Regions from separate parts of the Pseudomonas sp. PF05 genome, predicted to be linked through region 3. Evidence: predicted binding sites of a transcription regulator. Region 3 holds the regulator's gene; each other region holds the start of a gene.
The links. Region 3 encodes sigma-54, which starts transcription at its own class of promoters, with help from an activator protein. Its sites were predicted from a motif close to ANTGGCATNNANNTTGCTNT; they were not measured.

Region 1: AC09SL_RS01380 (CmpA/NrtA family ABC transporter substrate-binding protein) is a predicted target of sigma-54. The motif match lies at 3,308-3,327, and genes of this name have one in related genera.
Region 2: AC09SL_RS27630 (pilin) is a predicted target of sigma-54. The motif match lies at 2,850-2,869, and genes of this name have one in related genera.

The regions. Positions count from the first base shown of each region.
Region 1 covers NZ_JBWLPW010000001.1:312,804-318,757, reverse strand. The annotation lists gene rlmKL (bifunctional 23S rRNA (guanine(2069)-N(7))-methyltransferase RlmK/23S rRNA (guanine(2445)-N(2))-methyltransferase RlmL) at 1-1,125, opposite strand, end outside; gene rmf (ribosome modulation factor) at 1,657-1,872, shown strand; gene AC09SL_RS01385 (quinone-dependent dihydroorotate dehydrogenase) at 2,200-3,219, opposite strand; gene AC09SL_RS01380 (CmpA/NrtA family ABC transporter substrate-binding protein) at 3,452-4,663, shown strand; gene AC09SL_RS01375 (ANTAR domain-containing response regulator) at 4,679-5,254, shown strand; gene AC09SL_RS01370 (nitrate/nitrite transporter) at 5,505-5,954, shown strand, end outside.
Region 2 covers NZ_JBWLPW010000026.1:17,557-23,510, reverse strand. The annotation lists gene AC09SL_RS27645 (DUF748 domain-containing protein) at 1-1,143, shown strand, start outside; gene AC09SL_RS27640 (DUF2845 domain-containing protein) at 1,145-1,441, shown strand; gene AC09SL_RS27635 (BON domain-containing protein) at 1,766-2,119, opposite strand; gene AC09SL_RS27630 (pilin) at 2,393-2,803, opposite strand; gene pilB (type IV-A pilus assembly ATPase PilB) at 3,029-4,729, shown strand; gene AC09SL_RS27620 (type II secretion system F family protein) at 4,732-5,949, shown strand; gene AC09SL_RS27615 (prepilin peptidase) at 5,951-5,954, shown strand, end outside.
Region 3 covers NZ_JBWLPW010000011.1:137,452-143,405, reverse strand. The annotation lists gene rapZ (RNase adapter RapZ) at 1-796, opposite strand, end outside; gene ptsN (PTS IIA-like nitrogen regulatory protein PtsN) at 799-1,263, opposite strand; gene hpf (ribosome hibernation-promoting factor, HPF/YfiA family) at 1,276-1,584, opposite strand; gene AC09SL_RS19270 (RNA polymerase factor sigma-54) at 1,661-3,154, opposite strand; gene lptB (LPS export ABC transporter ATP-binding protein) at 3,319-4,044, opposite strand; gene lptA (lipopolysaccharide transport periplasmic protein LptA) at 4,044-4,592, opposite strand; gene lptC (LPS export ABC transporter periplasmic protein LptC) at 4,579-5,148, opposite strand; gene AC09SL_RS19250 (KdsC family phosphatase) at 5,156-5,680, opposite strand; gene AC09SL_RS19245 (KpsF/GutQ family sugar-phosphate isomerase) at 5,681-5,954, opposite strand, start outside.

The sequences.
Region 1 (5,954 bases), on a different contig from region 3:
GCCGTTCCAGAACGAATACTGCTTGTGGCTGCGAATGCCCATGCGCTTGCCCAGGTCCGGCGCACCGGTGAACACAGCCGCCTCCCAGTTCAAGCACGCCTGGCGCAGACGCTCGCCCAGGTTCTGGTAGAGGTAAAGCAGGCTGGCCTCATCGCCCAGACGCTCGCCGTACGGTGGGTTGCAGATCACCAAGCCCTTCTGGTTCTGGTCCGGACGCGGCTCGAAGGTGGCGACCTCGCCTTGATAGATCTTGATCCACTCGCTCAGGCCGGCACGTTCGACGTTGTTGCGGCCCGGCTGGATCAGCCGTGGGTCAGCTTCGTAGCCACGAATCCACAACGGCGGCTTGGCCAGGCCGGCGGCGGCGCGGGCAGTGGCCTCTTCGTGGAGTTTCTTCCACAGTGCCGGCACGTGGCCGAGCCAGGCGGTGAAGCCCCACTGCTGGCGACGCAGGTTCGGTGCCATGTCGGCGGCAATCATCCCGGCTTCCACCAGGAACGTGCCCACACCGCACATCGGGTCGGCCAGTGCCCCGCCTTCAGCGGCAATGCGCGGCCAACCGGCGCGGATCAGGATCGCGGCAGCGAGGTTTTCCTTCAGCGGCGCGGCGCCTTGCTGCAGGCGATAACCGCGCTGGTGCAGGCTGTGGCCGGAGAGGTCGAGGGAAAGGATCGCTTCGCCGCGGTCCAGGCGCAGGTGAATGCGCAGGTCCGGATTGAGCTTGTCGATGGACGGCCGCTCGCCCGATGGCGTGCGCAGCTTGTCGACGATGGCGTCCTTGACCTTCAAGGCGCCGAAATGGGTGTTGTCGATGCCCGAACCGTGGCCGCTGAACTCCACGGCCAGGGTGCCATCGGCCAGCATGTGGTCTTGCCAGTCGACATCCAGCACGCCGTGGTACAGGTCTTCGGCGTCCTTCATCGGGAAGCGCTTGAGTACCAGCAACACGCGGTTGGCCAGGCGCGACCACAGGCACAGGCGATACGCCGTTTCCATGTCGGCCATGCCGCGCACGGCCGAGGTGTGCTCGCGCGCTTCTTCAAGGCCAAGCCCGACGGCTTCCTCGACGAGCAGGCCTTCGAGGCCCTTGGGGCAAGTGAGGAAGAGTTCGAAACGATCGGACATGGGATTTCCAGAGCCTTTGGCTAAGTGGACCGGGCAACGCATTGCCGGGCCGGGTTCAATCAGGTGCTTTTCTCAAGAGCACCCGCGTGGCACGAAAGTGTGCCGCACCACCCTCGCCGCTCAGGTTAAAAGAGCTTAGAGGCGAAGGTAGATAAAAAATTCTGTGCAACAAATTGTGAAAACTCGACCCTTTCGTCGAATAGTACCCGAGTGCAACGGGAGGACATTCTCATCCGAACCAGACCTCCCCCTTTCGGCGCAGGGCCGATCATACAGGGGTCTTGCTCAAAAGCGGTCAACGAACATCAAGTTACTTATCGCCCTAACATCTTTATTGTTACGCGCTTATGACAAAACGATCATTCCATCCATGTGACGCTTTGGTTAGAACTCAACACAGGTTGACGTCACAACGGCGTCAACACCTCGGCTCGTCACGCCGGCAACGAGCCACCAACGGCAGAATGACTCTGCCCCGACCTCGATAGAGGTCGACGCTAAGTAACAGTCAACAAGTGAGGGCAACACCCTATGAGAAGACTTAAGCGTGATCCGTTGGAAAGAGCATTTTTACGTGGTTACCAATATGGCGTTGGTGGTAAATCCCGTGAGCTTTGCCCCTTTACTCTACCGTCGGTACGTCAAGCCTGGATCAATGGCTGGCGAGAAGGACGCGGCGACAACTGGGACGGTATGACCGGCACTGCGGGTATCCATAGACTCAACGAACTTCACGCCGTCGGCTGACACAGGGCTTAATACTCAAGAACCCGATAAATTTGACACCCATATCGATTTAACCACGCACGTCCCATCCGGACGGCGGGCTACGGCCCAGGGGGCTCCTTCGAGGAGCCCTTTTTAATGCCTGGGTTTCATGAGCGCTCTGCATGCCTGAACTGCAAACACTCTTGTGGGCTAACTCATCCTTCTGTGGGAGCAAGGCTTGCCCGCGATGAAGACAACGCGGTCTACCTGGAACCGAGGCGCCTGCATCGCGAGCAAGCTTTGCTCCCACCAAGGTTTACTCCCACAAAAAACCTGCTTGCCACCATAGAGCCGGCCGCGCCTGGATCAACCCAACGCCGCAATGGCATCCACCGACTCACGAATCAACGCCGGCCCCTTGTAGATAAAGCCCGAATAAATCTGCACCAGGCTCGCCCCTGCGGTGATCTTCTCGGCGGCGTGGCGGCCTTCGGTAATCCCGCCTGCGGCGATGATCGGTAAGCGCCCCGCCAGTTCAGCGGCCAGCACCTTCACCGTGTGGGTGCTCTTGTCACGCACTGGCGCGCCAGACAAGCCGCCCGCCTCGTCACCGTATTCCAGCCCTTCGACCCCTTCACGACCCAGGGTCGTGTTGGTGGCGATTACCGCGTCCATGCCCGTCTCGATCAGGGCCAGGGCTACCTGGGTGGTCTCTTCGTCGGTCATGTCCGGGGCGATCTTGATCGCCAGCGGCACGTGCCGGCCGTGAATCAACGCCAGTTCTGCACGACGCCGGGCCAGGTCGGCCAGCAGTTGCTTGAGCGAATCACCGAATTGCAGGCTGCGCAGCCCCGGGGTGTTGGGGGAGCTGACGTTGACAGTCACGTAGCTGGCGTGGGCGTAGACCTTGTCCAGGCAGATCAGGTAGTCGTCGACGGCGCGCTCCACCGGCGTGTCGAAATTCTTGCCGATGTTGATGCCCAGCACGCCCTTGTACTTGGCCGCAGCCACACGGGCCAGCAGATGATCGACGCCCAGGTTGTTGAACCCCATGCGGTTGATGATCGCCTCGGCTTGCGGCAGGCGGAAAAGCCGTGGCTTGGGGTTGCCCGGCTGCGGTCGAGGGGTGACGGTGCCGATTTCCACGAAACCGAAACCCAACTGGGCGAACCCGTCGATGGCCGCGCCATTCTTGTCCAGGCCTGCCGCCAACCCGACCGGGTTGGGGAACTCCAGGCCCATGACCGTCACCGGCAATTTTGCCGGGGCCTTGCACAGCAATCCATTGAGGCCCAGGCGTCCGCCGGCGCCAATCAGATCCAGGGACAGGTCGTGGGAGGTTTCCGGGGAGAGTTTGAACAGCAGTTCACGGGCCAGGGTGTACATGGGCGGCTTTGACTCGGGCGACGAAATGAGGCGGCGATTATAGCCGGGCAACGGCGGCTCAAGCGAGGCGCCCGCACAAAACGATAGCGCTGGCATATGCCTTGCACCCTTTTGGTCATCAGCGCCCATGCCAGCGACGGAATGAGTGCCACACTGTTTTAAGGGACAACGGCGTCGTCGTCCGGTCTCCTGGGCCCGGACACGGCGCTTTTTTTTGCGGAAGGTGATACCGATGAATGAAGTTCCAGCCAACCCCCTGGCCTGGGTCAACGGCAGCGATGCCCCGGAAAAGAGCGCGGTCAACCTCGGTTTCATGGCCTTGAGCGACTGTGCCCCGGTGGTGGTCGCCGCCACCCAGGGCTTCGCTCAGCCCTACGGCCTGACCCTGAACCTCAAGCGCCAGGCGTCCTGGGCCAACCTGCGCGACAAGCTGGTCAGCGGCGAAATCGATGCCGCCCACAGCCTGTATGGGCTGATCTACGCAGTGCACCTGGGCATCGGCGGGGTCGCGGCAAGCGACATGGCCGTGCTGATGGGGCTGAACCAGAACGGCCAGAGCATCAACCTGTCCCATGGCTTGCAGGCCCAGGGCGTGACCAGTCCTGAAGCACTGGAACGGCATGTGCACCAAACTCGCCCGAAACTGACCTTCGCCCAGACCTTCCCCACCGGCACCCACGCCATGTGGCTCTATTACTGGCTTGCCGCCCAGGGCATCCACCCGTTGTCGGACGTCGACAGCGTGGTCGTGCCTCCGCCGCAAATGATCGCGCACCTGCAAGCCGGGCGTATCGACGGGTTTTGCGTCGGCGAGCCCTGGTGCGCCAGCGCAGTGAAGCAGAACCTGGGCTTCACCCTGGCGACTACCCAGACCATCTGGCCCGATCACCCGGAAAAAGTCCTGGGTTGCACCCGCGCGTTCGTCGAGCAATACCCCAATACCGCCCGGGCCCTGGTGATGGCGATCCTCGAAGCCAGCCGCTTCATCGAACAAAGCAACGAAAACCGTCGCAGCACCGCGCAACTGTTGACTGCGCCTGAATACCTCGACGCCCCGCTGGACTGCATCGAGCCGCGCCTGCTGGGAATTTATGCCGACGGCTTGGGCAACAGCTGGCAGGATCCCCACGCCATGCGCTTTCATGGCAACGGCGAGGTGAACCTGCCGTACCTGTCCGACGGCATGTGGTTCATGACCCAGTTCCGCCGCTGGGGCCTGCTGCGCGAAGACCCGGATTACCTGGCCGTGGCCCAGGACGTCCAGCAGCTCAAGCTGTACCGCGAAGCCTGCGCGGCGCTGGACATCGCGTCCCCGCGCCAGGACATGCGCAGCAGCCAGCTGATCGACGGCATCACCTGGGACGGCTCGGATCCGGCCGGGTACGCCCGCAGCTTCAAACTGCACGCCTTGAGCGATGCGGCTCCCCTTCTCGCCAGCCGCTGACAGGAGCCCACGACCATGCTGCGTATCCTGCTGATCAACGACACCGCGAAAAAAGTCGGTCGCCTCAAGGCCGCCCTGATGGAAGCCGGATTCGAAGTGATCGACGAATCCGGCCTGACCATCGACCTGCCGGCGCGCGTCGAAACGGTGCGTCCGGACGTGATCCTGATCGATACCGAGTCACCCGGGCGCGATGTGATGGAGCAAGTGGTACTGGTCAGTCGCGACCAGCCACGACCGATCGTCATGTTTACCGACGAGCACGACCCCAATGTGATGCGCCAGGCGATCAAGTCGGGCGTCAGCGCCTACATCGTCGAAGGCATCCACGCCGCGCGCCTGCAACCGATCCTCGACGTGGCCATGGCCCGCTTCGAAAGCGACCAGGCCCTGCGCGCCCAACTCCTGGCCCGGGACCAGCAACTGGCCGAACGCAAGCGCATCGAACTGGCCAAGGGCATGCTGATGAAGATGAAGGAATGCAACGAGGAACAGGCCTACACCCTGATGCGGCGCCAGGCCATGAGCCGCCAGCAGAAGCTGATCCAGGTGGCGGAGCAGATCATTGCCATGAATGAGCTGCTGGGCTGAACGCCTTGTAGCGCCTGGCTCGCGATAGTCCCCCTTGTTGGCACAGATCTCGCTTAAGCAAACCCACAGGTAACCAACGGCGGTTGCCCCACCTACGACAAAGACGTCGCACACCCTCCTTGCCTCTCTGGCGATCCGGGTTGCGGCGTTTTTTTGTTTTGGCCCTTCGGGGCCGGTGGTGCGACCACAGGCGGCGCACTGCTCAAAAGCACTGACTCATTTCTCGAGACTTTTACAGCTGAGGTGCGCGATGAATTCAAGCTTCTGGAAATCCGGCCATACCCCGACACTGTTCGCGGCCTTCCTCTACTTCGACCTGAGTTTCATGGTCTGGTACCTGCTCGGTCCTCTGGCGGTACAGATCTCCGCTGACCTGCACCTGACCACCCAGCAACGCGGCCTGATGGTGGCGACGCCGATCCTGGCCGGCGCCGTGCTGCGCTTGTTCATGGGCCTGCTGGCCGATCGAATTTCGCCAAAGGCCGCCGGCATGGTGGGCCAGGTGATCGTGATCAGCGCGCTGTTCTGCGCCTGGAAACTGGGCATCCACAGCTACGAACAAGCCCTGCTGCTCGGCCTGTTCCTCGGTGTGGCCGGCGCATCGTTCGCCGTGGCCCTGCCGCTGGCGTCCCAGTGGTATCCGCCACAGCACCAAGGCAAGGCCATGGGCATTGCTGGCGCCGGTAACTCGGGCACCGTG
Region 2 (5,954 bases), on a different contig from region 3:
AGCCTGACCCCTAACTTCGCCACCGCTATCCAGCAGCTCAATGGCCAGATCGGCACCATCGACAGCCGCCAGGCCAAACCGGCCAGCGTGGACATCAAGGGCAAGGTCGATCGCTATGCTCCGGTCACCATCAAAGGGGCGCTCAACCCCTTCGACCCGATGGCCAGCCTCGACATCGCCACCAGTTTCAAACGGGTCGAGCTGACCACACTGACCCCCTACTCCGGCAAGTTCGCCGGCTATCGCATCCGCAAGGGCCGGCTCAATCTCGACCTGCATTACCGGATCACCCAAGGCAAGCTCCAGGCGGACAACAAAGTAGTGGTCGAGCAACTGCAACTGGGGGAGAAAGTCGATAGCCCGGACGCCGTGAGCCTGCCACTCAAATTGGCGGTCGCATTGCTGAAGGATTCCGATGGCAGGATTTCCATCGAGCTGCCGGTGTCCGGCGATCTCAACGACCCGCAATTCAGTGTCATGCCGATCATCTGGCAGACCCTGCGCAACCTGGTGGTACGAGCGGCCCAGGCGCCGTTCAAACTCATCGGTGGCCTGGTGGCCGGCGGCGGCTCGGAAGACTTGGGCAGCGTGGCGTTTGCGCCGGGTTCCAGCGACCTGAGCAAGGACAACGAAGGCACGCTGCTCAAACTGTCCGAAGCCCTTGGCAAACGTCCGGAGCTGCGCCTGGAGATCGAAGGCACCGCCGCCGAGAGCAGCGACGGTCCGCTGCTCGCCGCCCAGCGCCTTGAACGCGAATACCAGTACAACTACTACAAGATACTGCAGCGTCGGGGCGACAAAGTACCGGCCCAGGCCTCGCTGATACAGGTGCCCGAGGATGAAAAGGCACCGCTGCTCGAAGGTATCTACCGTACCCGCCTCAAGACCCAACCGCCCGTGGAATGGACGCAATTGGATAAAAAGGCCCGCACCGAGAAACTGCGTGAAGGCGTGATCAAGTTCTGGAGCGGCAGCGACGTGCTCTTGCGTCAACTGGGGCAGGAACGGGCCAGCAGCATCAAGGATTTCCTGGTCGACAAAGGCCAGTTGGCCGACGACCGCGTGTATTTCATCGACGCCAGTCTCGGCCAGGCCGAAAGCGATGGCCGGGTGATTACCCCGATGCATCTGGATGCCGAATAAGATGAAACCTGGGTTTGGGCTCTGCCTGGGTCTAGTGCTGGCCGCCGGCCAGGCCGCGGCGGCCGACACGCTGCGCTGCGGCAGCCAGTTGATCAGCGTCGGTGACCGCTCCAGCGAAGTGCTGCAAAAGTGCGGTCAGCCGGCGGCGCGGGATGACCTGGGTTACAAGCGCAGTGTCAATCGCCGGGAGGAATACCCGGTGGAAGAATGGACCTACGGCCCCAACAGCGGCATGTATCAGTACCTGCGTTTCGAAGGTAATCGGCTGGTGCAGATCACCAGCAAGCGGGGGCGGTGACCTTGTCCGCACAGATGTGTTGAATGTGCCGCCGCCATCGCGAGCAAGCTCGCTCTCACATTGTTCAGGGTGATCTCAAAATCCGTGTTCACCGCCGCCCCCTGTGCGAGCTTACTCGCGATGGCGGCAACTCGGTTCTGACTTACGTGCAAACGCTGACCCGCAGATTGATTCCCCAGAATAGAACAGGCCCCCGGCACGAATGCCGGGGGCCTGTAATGGCCACGTCCGTGTGGCCTTTCGCATGAACTCCAAAGCAACGGCAAACGTATATCCTGGCCCGCTTGCCGCGCCTTCTCCCAGTCCAGGCGAGAAGTCTTAGCCTTACTCGGATTTCAGGCCATCAGCCGATACGGCTTTCACACCTTTGATCTTTTTGGCGATCGCCACGGCGGTCTCTTTTTGCGCATCAGTTACTGCAGTAGTCGAAGACAGGGACACAACACCTTTATTGGTTTCGACTTTGATATCGGTGCCTGGAATGCCTTTTTCGGTGACCAGGTCAGCTTTGACTTTGGTGGTGATCCAGGTATCGGAGACGTCTTCTTTAGCCTCTGTCACTTCACCAGCAGCCAGCATCATTGGCGCCTGAGTTGCTTGAGTGGTCTCGGCGAATGCGCTAGCCATGGTCAGGGTCAGAGCGGTAGCAGCGGCGGCAGTGATAGCGAACTTCTTCATACGAGTAACTCCTGTTTTTCTCAAAAACTGCCGGAGGTGCATCCCGGCAGGGTTATCAGGAGTAGTGCGAACGCTGTGCCAGCTTTGAAACTTTTATTAATTGCTTATAAATCAGTAAGTTAAGAGAAACGGTAATTTTCTATATCATGCAAAATGCATGAAGCGATGATTCTGGACATGCAACTTGCGGGTTTTGAACCTCTCTCCTAAGTTTATGAATTGCGAACGGTTTTCTGGCGAGGGAGGGCTTCCTCCCTCGCCATATGAAACCAATCAAACACCAGGGCAGCCGGCCGGTAAGAACTCCTTGGCAGCGGTAGAAGCACACGTCCAGGCGCCATTCGCGTCACGACTGAGCGTGATCGTCTTGGACGCTACGGCAGCGGGAGCGTTCTGAAGGGTACAAACGATGGTGCCTGTACCCGCTGAAGCGGTACCTGTGACTGCGATTGCGCAGTTGCTGGTAGGCGTCGTTATGCTCATGTTGGTCGCTGAAGGGTTAGTGCCTTGATTCATCATGTCCTCAAACGGCACCTTCAGTGCAGAAATTTCCCCGAGCCCCGCCGTCGCCTTCGCCCGCGCCTGATACTTCGAATATTGCGGCAACGCAAAGGTCGCCAGAATGCCGATGATCGCCACGACGATCAGCAGCTCGATCAAGGTAAAACCACTCTGCTTATTCATAGACATCTCCCATGCATGAGTCGAAATCTCATGACCTGAATCGGCCATTGCAGGGCACATGCCAACCCTCAAGCTCCATCAATAAAGGGGGTTGAACCCACACAACGGCGACGTCCTACCTCAACAACCGCACTATCTGACGTTTTTTGTCACCCTGCCCCCGCTGGTTTGGCGTCGAGGCTTGACTAGGCTATAAGTCATGAATCGTTCGCCGCCGGGATTCCCATGAATGACATCGCCCTCAGCGGCCTGACCAAGCAATTGGTGTTGGCCGAACTGCTCACCGAGCAAAGTGCGCAACAGGCGTATCAACAGGCCCAACGCAGCCGCATCCCCCTGGTCAGCTATCTGGTGCAGAACCAACTGGTGCAGAGCCGCCAGATCGCCGAGATCGCCTCGGAGCATTTCGGCGTTGCCCTGCTGGACCTCAACAGCCTGGACAAAGAAGCCCAACCCAGCGGCCTGGTCAGCGAAAAACTGGTGCGCCAGCATCACGCCCTGCCGCTGTGGCGGCGTGGCAACAAATTGTTCGTGGGCATCTCCGACCCCACCAATCACCAGGCCATCAATGACATCCAGTTCAGCACCGGCCTGACCACCGAAGCCATCCTGGTGGAGGACGACAAGCTCAGCGACGCCATCGAAAAGTTCTTCGAATCCAGCAGCACCGGCCTGGAAGGCATGGGCGATGTCGACCTCGACGGCTTGGACATAGAATCGATCGACGACACCAGGCAGGAGTCCATCGCCGGCCAGGACACCGACGACGCGCCCGTGGTGCGCTTCGTCAACAAGATGCTGCTGGACGCGATCAAGGGCGGCTCTTCCGACCTGCACTTCGAACCCTATGAAAAGATCTACCGGGTGCGGGTGCGCACCGACGGCATATTGCGCGAAGTGGCCAGGCCGCCTATCCAGTTGGCCAACCGTATCGCCGCGCGCTTGAAAGTCATGGCCAGCCTGGATATTTCCGAACGGCGCAAACCCCAGGACGGGCGCCTGAAAATGCGCCTGTCGAAAACCAAGTCCATCGATTTCCGGGTCAACACCCTGCCCACGCTCTGGGGCGAAAAAGTGGTGATCCGGATCCTCGACCCGTCCAGCGCGCAAATGGGCATCGATGCCCTGGGCTACGAACCGGACCAGAAAGACCTGTACATGGCCGCCCTCAAGCAACCGCAAGGGCTGATCCTGGTGACAGGCCCGACCGGCTCGGGCAAGACCGTGTCGCTGTACACCGGGCTGAATATCCTCAACACCGTGGACATCAACATTTCCACTGCCGAAGACCCGGTGGAAATCAACATGGAAGGCATCAACCAGGTCAACGTGAATCCGCGCCAGGGGCTGGATTTCGCCCATGCCCTGCGCTCGTTCCTGCGCCAGGACCCGGACGTGATCATGGTCGGCGAAATCCGTGACCTGGAAACCGCCGAAATCGCCATCAAGGCCGCCCAGACCGGGCACCTGGTGCTCTCCACCCTGCACACCAACAGCGCCGCCGAAACCTTGATCCGCCTGCAGAACATGGGCATTCCGGGGTTCAACATCGCCACCGCCGTGCACCTGATCATTGCCCAGCGGTTGGCGCGCAAACTGTGCAGCCACTGCAAGACGGCCATCGAGATCCCCGAGGAAGCCTTGCTCAAGGAAGGTTTCCCTCGGGAACGCATCGGCACATTCACGATCTATGAGCCGGTCGGTTGCGAACAGTGCAACCACGGTTACAAAGGGCGCGTGGGGGTTTACGAAGTGGTCAAGAACACGCCCGAGCTGCAACGGTTGATCATGGCCGAGGGCAACTCGCTGGAAATCGATCTGCAAATGCGCAAGGACGGTTTCAATGACCTGCGCACGTCGGGGCTGCTCAAAGTGATGCAGGGCGTCACCAGCCTCGAAGAAATCAACCGGGTCACCAAGGATTGAACATGGCGGTCAAGGCAGTCAAAACCGATGTTTACACTTGGGAAGGCAAGGACCGCAAAGGCACGAAAATGACCGGCGAGCTGACGGGCCAGAGCCCGGCCCTGGTCAAGGCACAGCTGCGCAAGCAAGGCATCAACCCGCAGAAGGTGCGCAAGAAATCCACCTCGATATTCAGCAAGGGCAAGCGCATCAAGCCGCTGGATATCGCCCTCTTCACCCGCCAGATGGCGACGATGCTCAAGGCCGGCGTACCGCTGTTGCAGGCGTTCGACATCATTGGCGAAGGCTTCGACAACCCCAACATGCGCAAGCTGGTGGACGAGGTGAAGCAGGAAGTCGCCGCCGGCAACAGCTTCGCCGCAGCGCTGCGCAAGTGCCCGCAATATTTCGACGAGCTGTACTGCAACCTGGTGGACGCCGGCGAACAGGCCGGTGCCCTGGATACCCTGCTGGACCGGGTCGCGACCTACAAGGAAAAGAGCGAAGCGCTCAAGGCCAAGATCAAGAAAGCCATGACCTATCCTGCGGCCGTGGTCCTCGTTGCCGCCGTGGTCACGGGGATTCTGCTGGTCAAGGTGGTGCCGCAGTTCGAATCGGTATTTTCCGGGTTCGGCGCGCAATTGCCGGCCTTCACGGTGATGGTCATCGGCCTGTCGGAATTCATGCAGCAGTGGTGGTGGATGTTGCTTGGCGGGTTGGCAGGGGCTTTTTTTGGTGTGAAGTACGCGCTCAGGCGTTCGGAGCGCTTTCGCGACTGGCGCGACAAATGGCTGCTCAAGCTGCCGCTGATAGGCACCTTGCTGTACAAGTCCGCCGTGGCTCGCTACGCCCGCACGCTTTCCACCACCTTCGCCGCCGGCGTGCCACTGGTGGAGGCCCTCGATTCGGTGTCTGGCGCCACCGGCAACGTGGTGTTCAAACGTGCCGTGCAACGCATCAAGCAGGAAGTCTCGACCGGCATGCAGTTGAATTTCTCCATGCGCGCCTCAGGGATCTTTCCGAACCTGGCGGTCCAGATGACCGCCATTGGCGAGGAATCCGGCGCGCTGGACGACATGCTCGACAAGGTGGCGAGCTTTTATGAGGCCGAGGTGGACAATCTGGTGGACAACCTCACCAGCCTGATGGAACCCTTCATCATGGTGGTCCTGGGGGTGGTCGTCGGTGGCCTGGTGGTTGCCATGTACCTGCCCATCTTTCAACTTGGCTCTGCGATCTGACATGC
Region 3 (5,954 bases):
GGCGTTCGGTCAGGTAGACGGAGCGGTGATGTCCACCGGTACAACCGATGGCAATCGTGACATAGGCGCGGTTGCTCGCGGCAAAGCGGGGCAGCCATTTGAGCAGGTAGCTGGAGATGTCCTGGTACATTTCCTCGACATCCGGCTGGGCGGCCAGGTAATCGATCACCGGTTGGTCGAGCCCGGATTGCTCGCGCAATTCCGGTTTCCAATAAGGATTGGGCAGGCAGCGCACATCGAACACCAGGTCGGCGTCTACGGGCATGCCACGCTTGAAACCGAACGACTCCACCAGGAACGCCGTGCCCGGCTCAGGCTGGTTGAGCAGGCGCAGCTTGATCGTGTCGCGCAACTGATACAGGTTCAGGTGCGTGGTGTTGACCTTCAGGTCCGCCAAGTCGGCGATCGGCCCCAATAGTTGGCTTTCATCCTCGATGGCTTCGGCCAGGGAGCGGTTGGCATTGCTCAGCGGGTGGCGCCGGCGGGTTTCGGAAAAACGCTTGAGCAGTGTCTCTTCATCGGCATCCAGGTACAGCACGTCGCACTGGATATGCCGGCTGCGCACTTCCTCGAGCAGTTCAGGAAAACGCGACAGGTGGCTTGGCAGGTTACGCGCATCGATGGAGACCGCCACCAGTGGCTGCGCCAGCTCGGTGTGGATCAGGGCGCGCTCGGCCAGTTCCGGCAGCAGGCCGGCGGGCAAATTGTCGATGCAATAGTAGCCGCTGTCCTCAAGCACGGCGAGGGCCGTGCTTTTACCGGAGCCGGAGCGGCCACTGACAATGATCATGCGCATTTTTAATGACCGTTCTGCTCGTCCAGGACCACCTGGTACAACGCTTCGTTGCTTGGTGCGCTGCGCAGTTTTTCGCGCACTTCCTTGCGGTCCAGCATGCTGGCAATCTGGCGCAGCAGCTCGAGGTGCGCATCGGTCGCCGCTTCGGGTACCAGCAATACAAACAGCAGGTCGACCGGGGCGCCGTCGATGGCGTCGAAATCGATAGCCGTTTCAAGGTGCAACAGCGCGCTGATCGGCGCCTCACAGCCCTTGAGACGGCAATGGGGGATGGCGATGCCGTTGCCAAAACCGGTGGAACCGAGTTTTTCACGGGCAACCAGGGCCTCGAAGACGTCCTGCATGACCAGATCAGGCACCTCGCGGTGGATCAGGTTGGCAATGTGTTCGAGGGCTTTCTTTTTACTGCCGCCCGGCGCGTTCACTTGGGAACGGCCGGGGGTCAGGATGGTTTCTAGTCGGATCATGGATTGGGGGGGTTAACGACCGGTCGCGCCCTGGAGGAGGCTCTGGGTCTTTTCCTTATGCTTTTTGAGTTGGCGATCCAGCTTGTCGGTCAGCAGGTCAATCGCGGCATACATGTCTGTGTGCTCTGCGTTGGCAACCACTTCTCCGCCGGGAATATGCAGCGTGGCTTCGATTTTCTGCAGCAGTTTCTCGACGGTCATCGTGACTTGCACGTTGGTGATCTTGTCGAAATGCCTCTCCAATCGGTCGAGTTTTTCGCCGATGTAGGTGCGCAGGGGTTCGGTCACTTCCAGTTGGTGTCCACTGATGTTGACTTGCATACAGCTTCTCCTTCGTTGCCAGTGCATAAAGCGGCAGGCAGACATGCCTGCCACTGGAACGCTGTGGCGTGGCCTGTTACATCAACCGCTTGCGTTCGCTCGAAGGCGCGATCCCGAGGGATTCGCGGTATTTGGCGACGGTACGGCGGGCCACCTGAATGCCTTGTGCCTCCAGTAAACCAGCGATCTTGCTGTCACTCAACGGCTTTTTCTGATTTTCCGCGGCCACCAGTTTTTTGATGATCGCGCGGATGGCCGTGGACGAGCATTCGCCGCCTTCGGAGGTGCTGACGTGGCTGGAGAAAAAATATTTCAATTCATAGATGCCCCGGGGGGTATGCATGAATTTCTGGGTGGTTACCCGGGAAATCGTCGACTCGTGCATGCCCACTGCCTCGGCAATGTCATGCAGGACCAACGGTTTCATCGCTTCATCGCCATACTCCAGGAAGCCGCGCTGATGCTCGACGATCTGGGTGGCCACTTTCATCAGGGTTTCGTTGCGGCTTTGCAGGCTCTTGATGAACCAGCGCGCCTCCTGCAACTGGTTGCGCATGAAAGTGTTGTCGGCGCTGGTGTCGGCGCGCTTCACAAAGCCGGCGTACTGGGCGTTGACCCGCAGCTTGGGCACCGATTCCTGGTTGAGCTCCACCAGCCAGCGGTCGTTGTGCTTGCGCACGATTACGTCTGGAACCACGTATTCGGGCTCGGTGGATTCGATCTGCGAGCCGGGGCGCGGGTTGAGGCTCTGCACCAGTTCGATCACCTGGCGCAGCTCATCTTCCTTGAGCTTCATGCGACGCATCAACTGGCTGTAGTCGCGACCCCCCAGCAAGTCGATGTAGTCGGTGACCAGCCGCTTGGCTTCGGCCAGCCACGGGGTCTTGGCGGACAACTGGCGCAGTTGCAGCAACAGGCACTCGCCCAGGTTGCGGGCGCCGATGCCAGCCGGTTCGAACTGCTGGATGCGATGGAGGACGGCTTCGATCTCGTCCAGCTCGATGTCGAGCTCGGGATCGAAGGCTTCGAGGATTTCTTCGAGGGTCTCGTCCAGGTAGCCCTGGTTGTTGATGCAATCGATCAGGGTCACGGCGATCAGGCGATCGGTGTCGGACATCGGCGCCAGGTTCAGCTGCCACAGCAGGTGGCTTTGCAGGCTTTCGCCGGCGGAGGTGCGGGTGGTGAAGTCCCACTCGTCGTCATCGCTGCTCGGCAGGCTGCTGGCGCTGGTCTGATAGACGTCTTCCCAGGCCGTGTCCACGGGCAGTTCGTTGGGGATGCGTTCGTTCCATTCGCCATCCTCGAGGTTGTCCACCGTCGGGGCGGCTTCCTGGTAGGTCGGTTCCGGGATTTCGGTGTTGGTCTTCTGCTCGACGTTGTCGGCCAGTGGGTCGGTGTTGTCGAAGTCGTCGCCTTCTTCCTGGCGTTCGAGCATCGGATTGGACTCCAGGGCCTCCTGGATCTCCTGTTGCAGGTCCAGGGTCGACAATTGGAGCAGGCGGATGGCCTGTTGCAGCTGCGGTGTCATCGTCAGCTGCTGGCCCATTCTCAAGACTAGCGATGGTTTCATGGCAGGGGCTTAACACCTTATTCGCCGGCGCACATGCGCCATCCACTACAGGGCGCCGAAGCGCCAAACTTAAGCAAATTATATGCCTGAAACTGAAGTGTTTGCCTAGGGCGTCGCCATAATAAAATGAAACGACGCTCTAACGATTCGCCAGACACTTTGGCTTACAGGCGGAACTCATGGCCCAGATACACTTCCTTGACCAGGTCATTGGCCAGGATCGCTGCGGAGTCGCCTTCGGCGATCAGCTGGCCGTCATTGACAATGTAGGCGGTTTCGCAGATATCCAGCGTCTCGCGCACGTTGTGGTCGGTGATCAGCACGCCGATCCCCTTGGCCTTGAGGTGATGGATGATCTGCTTGATGTCGCCCACCGAGATGGGGTCCACGCCGGCGAACGGTTCGTCGAGCAGGATGAACTTCGGTGCGGTGGCCAGGGCGCGGGCGATTTCCACGCGGCGCCGCTCGCCCCCGGACAGGCTCATGCCCAGGTTGTCGCGAATGTGGCTGATGTGGAATTCCTGCAGCAGGCTTTCCAATTCCTGGCGACGACCGGCCTTGTCGAGTTCCTTGCGGGTCTCGAGGATCGCCATGATGTTGTCGGCAACCGACAGTTTGCGGAAGATCGACGCTTCTTGCGGCAAATAGCCGATACCTGCCTTCGCCCGGCCGTGCATCGGCTGGTGGCTGACATCCAGGTCGTCGATCAGTACGCGACCCTGGTCGGCCTGGACCAGGCCGACGATCATGTAGAAGCAAGTGGTCTTGCCCGCGCCGTTGGGGCCGAGCAGGCCGACGATCTGGCCGCTGTCGATGGACAGGCTGACATCACGCACGACTTGACGGCTCTTGTAGCTCTTGGCCAGATGCTGAGCTTTCAGAGTTGCCATTACTGGGCCTTCTGCTCGTCGGTTTTCTTTTTCGGTTGGATCACCATGTCGATCCGCGGACGCGACTCGGTCACCTTGCTGCCGGTGGCGCGACCGGCGCTTGCCAGCTTCTTGACTGTGTCGTAGACGATTTTCTCGCCCTGGGTGATGTTGTTGTCCTTGTCGATGACCTTGGCGCGGTCGATCAGGACCACGCGATCCTTGGAGGCGTGGTACTGGATGGTGACCCCGTAGCCCTGCACAGGCTTGGTATCGCCGGCAGTTTGCAACTGCTCGAAATAGGCCAGGTTGCCCACCGAGGTCACCACGTCGATGTCCCCGGCCGGAGTGCGGGTGATGGTCACGGTATTGCCGGTGACCTTCATCGAGCCCTGGGTGATGATCACGTCACCTGTGTAGGTGGCGACACCTTTCTTGTCGTCGAGCTGGGCATCGTCGGCCTGGATGCGGATAGGTTGGTTGCGGTCGTCGGGAAGAGCCCAGGCGCTCGCGCTTCCCAGTGCTGCGCCCAGACTGAGCAAAATAGGGAGGGTTTTAGCGAGCTTCATACTGTCCTCTTACGTTCGATAGCAGGTGTATCCTGCTTTCCTTCAAATACGCTTTCATTCCCGTGCCGGTCGACACACCCCCGGCGCCGTCGATTCTAACGGGTTGCTCGGTCTGCGCATATTCTTGCTGTGGGAACACGGTCATGCGCGTGCTGGTGATGATGGTCGTACGGTTTTTCTCGTCGGTTCGGGCGATGCGCACCGAGTCGATCAGTTCCACTTCGGTGCCGCCGGAATTGACTTCGGCGTGCTCGCTCTGCACATGCCACGGAAACTCGGTGCCGCGGAACATGTTCAGGTCGGGCTTGGTGACCAGCGTAATGTCAGTGGCCTTTACGTGGTCGACCTTGTCGGACGTCATCTCATATTGCACTTTGCCGTCGGGCAGGTACTGCAGGGTATGCGTGTTGGTCGCGTACCAGTCGATCTTTTCCTCGATCTGGGTCGCAGGTCGGTCGAGAAACCGTTCGGGGCTGATGTTCCAGTAGCCCACCGCAGCGAAAATCGCCGCGATACAGCCGAACACCACGATGGTGCGAATCTTCTTGCTCAGCATAAATGGCTCACAGGTACGCGGCGTTGGCCGCTTCGAGGCGGCCCTGGGCGCGCAGGATCAGTTCACAGAATTCGCGGGCCGCACCTTCGCCGCCTCGCGCCGTGGTGACGCCGTGGGCATGCTCGCGCACGAAGCTGGCCGCGTTGGCGACTGCCATGCCCAGGCCTACTCGGCGAATCACCGGCAGGTCTGGCAGGTCGTCACCGAGGTAGGCCACCTGTTCATAGCTTAGGTTGAGTTGGCCCAGAAGCTCGTCCAGCACCACCAGTTTGTCTTCGCGCCCCTGGTAAAGGTGCGGGATGCCGAGGTTCTTCGCGCGTCGCTCGACCACCGGGGTCTTGCGACCGCTGATGATGGCGGTCTGCACGCCGGCGGCCATCAGCATCTTGATGCCTTGGCCGTCGAGGGTGTTGAACGTCTTGAACTCGCTGCCGTCTTCAAGGAAGTACAGGCGACCGTCGGTCAGCACGCCGTCGACATCGAACACCGCCAGCTTGATGGCCTGGCCGCGTTGCAACAGTTCTGTGTTCATTTACATGACTCCCGCACGCAGCAAATCGTGCATATTCAGGGCGCCCACCGGACGGTCCTCGTCGTCGACGACCACCAGGGCGCTGATCTTGTGGTCTTCCATGATTTTCAGGGCCTCGGCGGCGAGCATCTCGGCGCGGGCGGTCTTGCCGTGGGGCGTCATGACTTGCTCGATGGTGGCACTGTGGATGTCGATGGTGCGGTCCAGGGTGCGGCGCAGGTCGCCGTCGGTGAAGATCCCGGCGAGCTTGCCGTCGGCTTCCAGGACCACCGTC